DNA from 2 places in the Halomonas sp. DP8Y7-3 genome. Region 1 is predicted to be linked to the other one. Evidence: predicted binding sites of a transcription regulator. Region 1 holds the regulator's gene; the other holds the start of a gene.

Evidence for each region. The regulator PhoB, encoded in region 1, activates phosphate uptake and scavenging genes when phosphate is short. The targets are predictions, from matches to a motif close to TGTCATANNNNTGTCANA.
Region 2: KUV86_RS14285 (UTRA domain-containing protein) is a predicted target of PhoB. The motif match lies at 1,836-1,853, and genes of this name have one in related genera.

What each region holds. Positions count from the first base shown of each region.
Region 1 covers NZ_JAHVIO010000004.1:388,369-391,780, reverse strand. Annotated here, with positions in the region: gene KUV86_RS06940 (YnfA family protein) at 1-65, shown strand, start outside; gene phoR (phosphate regulon sensor histidine kinase PhoR) at 124-1,437, opposite strand; gene phoB (phosphate regulon transcriptional regulator PhoB) at 1,527-2,216, opposite strand; gene ubiA (4-hydroxybenzoate octaprenyltransferase) at 2,328-3,221, opposite strand.
Region 2 covers NZ_JAHVIO010000011.1:106,954-110,365, forward strand. Annotated here, with positions in the region: gene KUV86_RS14275 (alkaline phosphatase family protein) at 1-460, opposite strand, end outside; gene KUV86_RS14280 (ABC transporter substrate-binding protein) at 574-1,650, opposite strand; gene KUV86_RS14285 (UTRA domain-containing protein) at 1,958-2,665, shown strand; gene KUV86_RS14290 (LysR family transcriptional regulator) at 2,692-3,412, opposite strand, start outside.

The DNA of each region.
Region 1 (3,412 bases):
ACATGATGGGGGCGGCGCTTTGCCTGGCGGGCGCTGCGGTTATCTTGCTGGGTCCCAGGAGCTGAAAAGACACAGTGATGCCAGCCTGGCTTGAAGCGGGGCTGGTGTGTCCCTGGGTCGGGGTCAGGGCGAGGCGGCCGTCTGGCGGTTTTCCTGCACTCGGCTCGAGGGGAAGATACAGCGGAAGGTGGCGCCTTCACCCGGATGTGAGTCGATGTCGAGGCGCGCATCGTGGCGCAGCAGCACGTGCTTGACGATGGCGAGGCCTAGTCCGGTGCCACCGGTCGCCGTGCTGCGTCCCTTGTCTACCCGATAGAAGCGCTCGGTGAGGCGCGGAAGGTGCATCGGGTCGATGCCGTCGCCGTCGTCCTCCACCTCAAGACAGGCGCCATCACCGTAGGCCCGCCAGCGTAGCTGGATACGTGCGCCATCGCCGGCATAGCGCACGGCATTGAAGGCCAGGTTGGAAATGGCACTGTGAATTTCCTTCTCACTTCCCTTGAGCCCACGCGGATCGTCGATGGACACCTCGATCTGCTGGCGCCCACCAGACAGCGCCTGTGCATCTCGCTTGACGGTCTGCAACAGAGTGGTGGGGTCGAGCCGCGTGTGGTCATCGCCGCCCTGATCGTTTTCCAGTCGCGACAGCAGCAGCAGATCATTGACCAGGTTCTGCATCCGACGGGTCTGGTTCTGCATCTGCGCCACCCCCTTGCCGAGCCGTTCGGGCAGCATGTCGGCCATGTCGCCGTAGGTCTCGAGATAGCCGGTCAGTACCGTCAGTGGCGTGCGCAGCTCATGGGAGACGTTGGCCACAAAGTCTCGGCGCATCTGTTCCAGGCGATGCAGGCGTGTGATATCGCGCGCCATGACCAGGCGTTCATCGTCACCGTACAGGGTGATCTGGAACTGCAGGATCATGTTCTCGTCGATGGGCGATGGCAGGCTCAGCGGCTCACGATAGTCCCGCTCGTTGAAATAGCCGACGAAGCGCGGATCACGCAGCAGGTTGGTGATATGTTGACCACGGTCCAGCGCCGGCTTCAGGCCTAGCATGCGCTCGGCAGAGCTGTTCCACCATTCGAGATCGCCATGGCGATCCAGCATGACCACACTGTCGCGCATCGCTTCAGAGGACTCCTGGATACGCTGAAGCGTTGAGCGCAGGCGTCGTTGGGTAATGCGCTGGCCCTTCTGGTAGCGATAGAGTCGATCAAACAGCTCGCCCCACAGACCGCTGGCGGTAGGAGGTTCCTGCTGGGGACGATGGGTCAGCCAGTCGTGCATGGCGTGCAGGTTGCGCAGATGATAGGCGAGACCAAGCGTCAGGCCCGCTCCGACGCCGACACTCGTCAAGGAAAAGGGCCAGCCCAGCAGGGCGCCGATGCCGACCAGCAGGGTCAAGCGCCAGACTTCTCGTCTCCACAGTCGACCCACGTCAGCTCCTGGCTCCGTTCACCTATGTCCTCCTGTCTGCCGCCAGCCGTACAGGCGCTATCAAGCCTGCGTGGAAGGGAGGCAAGACGTCACATCTTGGCCGAAAAACGGTAGCCGGTGCCGCGCACGGTCTGGATCAGCTGCTGATGTGGCTCGCCAAGGGCCTTTCGCAGGCGGCGAATGTGCACGTCGACGGTGCGTTCCTCGACGTAGACGTTGCCACCCCAGACCTGATCAAGCAACTGGCCGCGGGTGTAGGCGCGTTCCTGGTGGGTCATGAAAAACTGCAGCAGGCGGTATTCGGTGGGCCCCATGTCGAGCGACTTGCCGTCGACGCTGACGCGGTGGCTGACAGGATCGAGCTTGAGCCCGTCGACTTCCACCGGGTCTTCAACGCCGCGGGGAGTGGCACGACGCAGCACCGCTTTTAGACGGGCGACCAGTTCCCGGGGAGAGAACGGCTTGGTGATGTAGTCGTCTGCACCTGCTTCAAGCCCCTGAATCTTGTTGTCCTCCTCACCCTTGGCGGTGAGCAGGATGATCGGCAGCTCGGCGGTGGTTTCTTCCCGCTTGAGGCGGCGTGCCAGCTCGATGCCACTGGTTCCGGGCATCATCCAGTCCAGCAGCAGCAGGTCTGGCTGATCGTCCACGATAATCGCGTGAGCCGCCTGGGCATTGTCGGCCTCGAGGACCCGGTAGTCGGCCATTTCCAGAGCCACCGCGATCATTTCGCGGATGGGCGCTTCGTCGTCGACGATCAATACGGTCTTGGCTGTCATCCCGGGCCTCTTGTTCAGGGTCTTCCTATCAACGGTGACAGATGACACCACGTCAATGTGACATTTAGATGACATTGGCCGACCTGTCGAGCCCTCGTCAGCTCGACAGGGTCATCCCAGGTCGGGATAGAGACTCAGCGCCAGGCCGGCAAACAGCAGCAGGCCCGACCAGTGATTGTTGAGAAAGGCCTGGAAGCAGCGATCGCGATCACGCTCCTTGATGAGTTTCTGCTGGTGGATAAAGGTAGCCGCCATGGCCAGCCATCCCAGCCAATAGAAACCGCCGATATTCAGTAGAGCGCCCGCCCAGGCCAGCAGGCCCAGCGTTGCCAGCTGCAGCAGCGCGATGATGCGAGTGTCCCAGCGACCAAACAGCACTGCGGTCGACTTGATGCCGATCTTGAGATCATCGTCACGGTCCACCATGGCGTATTCGGTGTCATAGGCCACCGTCCACAGTACATTGGCGGTGAACAGGATCCAGCCGACCGTGGGTACCTCGCCCAGCACGGCACCGAATGCCATGGGAATCGCCCAGGAAAAGGCCGCCCCCAGCACCACCTGGGGAAAGTGGGTGTAGCGCTTCATGAAGGGATAGCTGGCGGCCAGCACGGCGCCGATCAGCGACAGCCATACGGTAAAGCCGTTGGTCAGCCATACCAGCACGAAGGCCGCTGTCAGCAGACCGACGAACAGGATCTTGGCTTCCTGCTCGCTGATACGCCCAGTCGCCAGAGGGCGGTGTTTGGTACGTTTGACGTGACCGTCGAAATGGCGGTCCGCATAGTCGTTGACGACACAGCCTGCTGCTCGCATCAGGTAGACGCCAGCGACAAAGATCAGCAGGGTGTCGCGGGCGGGAATGCCGTCCGCCGCTACCCACAGCGCCCACAGTGTTGGCCACATCAGCAGCCAAGTGCCGATGGGGCGATCCAGACGCATCAGCGCCAGGAAGTCGGGAATTCGGGCGAGGCGTCCGGGGGGACGCAGCAGGGAGCGGTCCATCGTGGTCTCTCGAGGGCTAGTGGAAAGTCGCTGTCACAGGCATCGTGGCGGGCACGCTTTTGTCGTGTCCGCATCCGCTAGTGTGGCGTTGAGCGTCGAAACAAGACGAGACAGTTCATCCATGGGTGTCGCCGGGAGCGACCATTTGCTGCCAGGTCTGGTCAGCGCTTGTCGACATAACGGACCAAGCC
Region 2 (3,412 bases), on a different contig from region 1:
GGAAGTCAGGTGCGTGCCTCTGCCTGAGCGCTTCGGCATCGCTGAACAGGTGGTCGTCCGGGTAGTGGTCCTGCCAATAGAAGATACCGCGCTGGATGGCCGCGTGAGGATCGTCGAGATAGCGGTCGCGGGTCCGCTCGAAGGGCGCCTTGACGTAGAGTTCGCTGACCCAGTGATAGGCCGCGGCGGCAGTGGTGCGCCCCTGGGCGTGAGCCAGGTCAAACAGGCTGACACCGTGTGAGCGGCGCACGATAGCGTTATGCACGACGCCGGAGTCGACGGGACGATCTCCCGTCAGCAGGCACTCGTAGAGCGGGCGAGACATGGCGGGAAGCTCGCAGTCGAGGCTGGTAGTAGTGCCGCGTCCGGCCTCCACCAGAGCGCTCAGATGGCCCATGGCATGGCGCCCGACGTCGTGATTGAGGCCGTCCAGCACGACCAGAATGACAGGGTTTTGCATGATGACTCCTGGCCACCATCAGGGTGGCCCAAGCAACGCTTTCGTACCGCGGGCACCGAGAGCAGCGCTGGTTGGCGCTGTCGCCCGATGCCCAGGGGAGGTAATTGGCGTGATTACTGCTGGTGGATTAAAACGTCCGACTGCCACTGGCGCGGCAGCACCTTGGCGCTCTGTTCCCAGGCGGCGAAGTCCTGAATCGGGCGGGCGCTGGCGTACTGTTCGTTGGGTAGCAGCTTGGCGGCGATCTCGTCGGGCAGGGTCAGGTGCTCGGCGCGGATCGGGCGAGCGTAGCCCTCGGCCAGGTTGAACTGGCCTTCATCGGACAGGATGTATTCACGGGCCAGCTTGGCCGCATTGGGATGCTGGGCGTGTACATTGATGATGGTGGCGTAGCCTGAAGTGACAGAGGCGTCGGACGGAATCACCACCTCGAAGGCGTCACGGTCGATCTGGTCACGATAGTTCAAGGCGTTGAAGTCCCACAGCAGGGCCACTTCCACTTCGCCCTTCTCCAGGTTGGCGATGGACACGTCAGCCAGCGACAGGCGGCCCTGCTCGGCCAGCTCAGCGAACAGCTCGAGTCCCGGCGCCAGGTTGCCTTCGTCACCGCCTGCCGCGTAGGCGGCGGCCAGTACCGCATTGTTGGCCTGGGAGGCCTGGCCTACCGCGCCCACCGACACTGAGTAGTCACCTTCACGTAGATCAGCGAAGGAGCCCGGACGCTGGTCTTCGTCGACCAGGTTCTTGTTGATCATCAGGGCGATGGTGCCGGTGTAGCCGAGCATCCAGTGACCATCCTCGTCCTTGGCCCAGTCAGGGATCTGGTCCCAGGTGCTGGGCTTGTAGGGCTGGGTCACGCCCTGCTGCACGGCGATGGGACCGAAGGCGAAGCCGACATCGCCGATGTCGGCGGTGGCATTCTCACCCTCAGCCTTGAACTTGGCGACTTCCTCGGCGGAACTCATGTCGGTGTCGCTGTGTGCCAGGCCGTAGACGCTGTCCAGGTCAGCCCAGGTGTCCTTCCAGTTGGCCCAGGTGTCGGGCATGCCGACGCTGTCGACGCGGCCTTCCTGCTTGGCGGCCTCGATCAGAGACTCAAGCTCGGCGGAGCTGGCTTGGGCAGCGGTGGACATCAGGCCAACGCAGGCCAGGGCGGTCAGGGTCGGGTAACGCAGAGAAGTGACGATCACGGGAGGGTCTCCGGGTCAGGGGGCGTGAAGGCGACGGAAACCGGTGTGCGTTTCTGGTCTAGATCAGTTTCCGTTGTGCCTAACCCTAAGGAGCCTTCATGACAGCGCCGTGTCAGTGTGATGGCAGTCTTGTCTCAATCCTTGGTTGGCGATGAAGCCTTCGGCAGACACTACGACGGCAAGAGTGTCACCACGATGTCATGGTGAAGTCACTAGACTGTGGCGTATGGCTCAATTGGTCTATACCAGAAGGATAGGTGTAGATCGGCGAGCGTCATTTTTTCTCTTATTAAACATCGGTATGTGCATGGATCGATCGCTGCAAGAGCGCCTCAAACCGGTGCTGGCTGAGGCTCGAAGTGAGAAGGGGCGCCGGCTTCCCAGCGAGCGCGAGTTGATGACCCGCTTCGGGACAACGCGTATCACGTTGCGCGAAGCGCTCAATGCACTGGAGGCAGAAGGTCGGGTCTATCGCGAGAATCGGCGCGGCTGGTTCGTGTCGCCGCCACGGCTTCGCTATGACTTGCTGGCCTGCCTGCCATTTCACGAGATGGTGCGCTCCCAGCAGCGCAGTGCCCGCACCCTGCTGCTGAGTGCCGAAGAGGTCATGGCCCCCGCAGTGGTCGCTCGGCGTTTGGGTATTGCCGAACACGCGCCGGTCTATCGAATCTGTCGTGCCCGGCTAGTGGACGAGCGTCGGGTGCTCTACGTCGAGCATCATCTACTGCCAAGCTGTTTTCCACAGATTCTCGAGTTCGATCTGGCGCGGGAGTCGCTGACCGAGCTTTACCGGCGCGAGTACGGCATCCGGGTTGGCCGGGTCAGCTATGAGCTTGGCACCTGCGTGCTGTCCAGCGCCGGCGCCGATGCGCTGAACGCCGTGCGAGGCAGTCCCGCCCAGCGCATTTCCCGCATCAATCATGACCAGAACGGCCGAGCCATCGACTGCGACGATGAGTACTGGCGTCACGACGCCATCGAACTCACCCTGTCTGCCGCTCCCCAGGGGGGATAGGCCATCCGCAGGTCCTGATGACAACGCTATACCGCCGGTGGCCGCTCCTCCAGCAGATGCCACAGCGGTGCCGCGGCCCTCTGCTCGTCCCGATGCCGATAGCAGGCCACCACCAGCCGGGGCCCACCTAACGTATCCAGTAGCGATACCAGCTTGCCGCTTTCCAGGTCTTCTTCGATCAGTCCGTGGGGAAGCCAGCCGATACCCAGTCCCGCCAGGGCGAGCTGGCGGATACCGATGGTAAAGGCGGTCTCGCACACCAGCTCGATCTCGTAGCGGCGCTGGGCATCCAGCAGGTAGGGGGTCGCCAGCGCCTGGCCCAGAAAGCTGTCGGTGTCGTAGCCGATCAGCGGCAGTCGTTGTCCCTGCTCCAGCGGGTGCAGTGGGCCACCATGGTGGTCCGGGGCGCACACCGGCAGCAGCCGCTCAGCACCCAGCGCGAGACGTTCGATGGTGGTGCTGTCGTCGAACAGGGGCGCCCCCTCGAGCTCGGAACACAGCAGCAGGTCGGCCTTGCCCTGCTCAAAGTCGCGAATGCATACGCTGCGGTCGGACGAGGTGATCTGCAGTCCGACCTCAGGCGCGTGATGGCGTAAGTGACGCAACAGCCGCGGCAGATAGCTGACGGTCAGGGTGTGCTGGGTGGTCAGGATGGCCCTGGGTCCCTGGCGGGCATCGCTTCGAAGACGACTGCGCATGGCATAGAGGCGGGCCAGCCACTCTCTGAGCTGAGGCTCGTAGGTACGC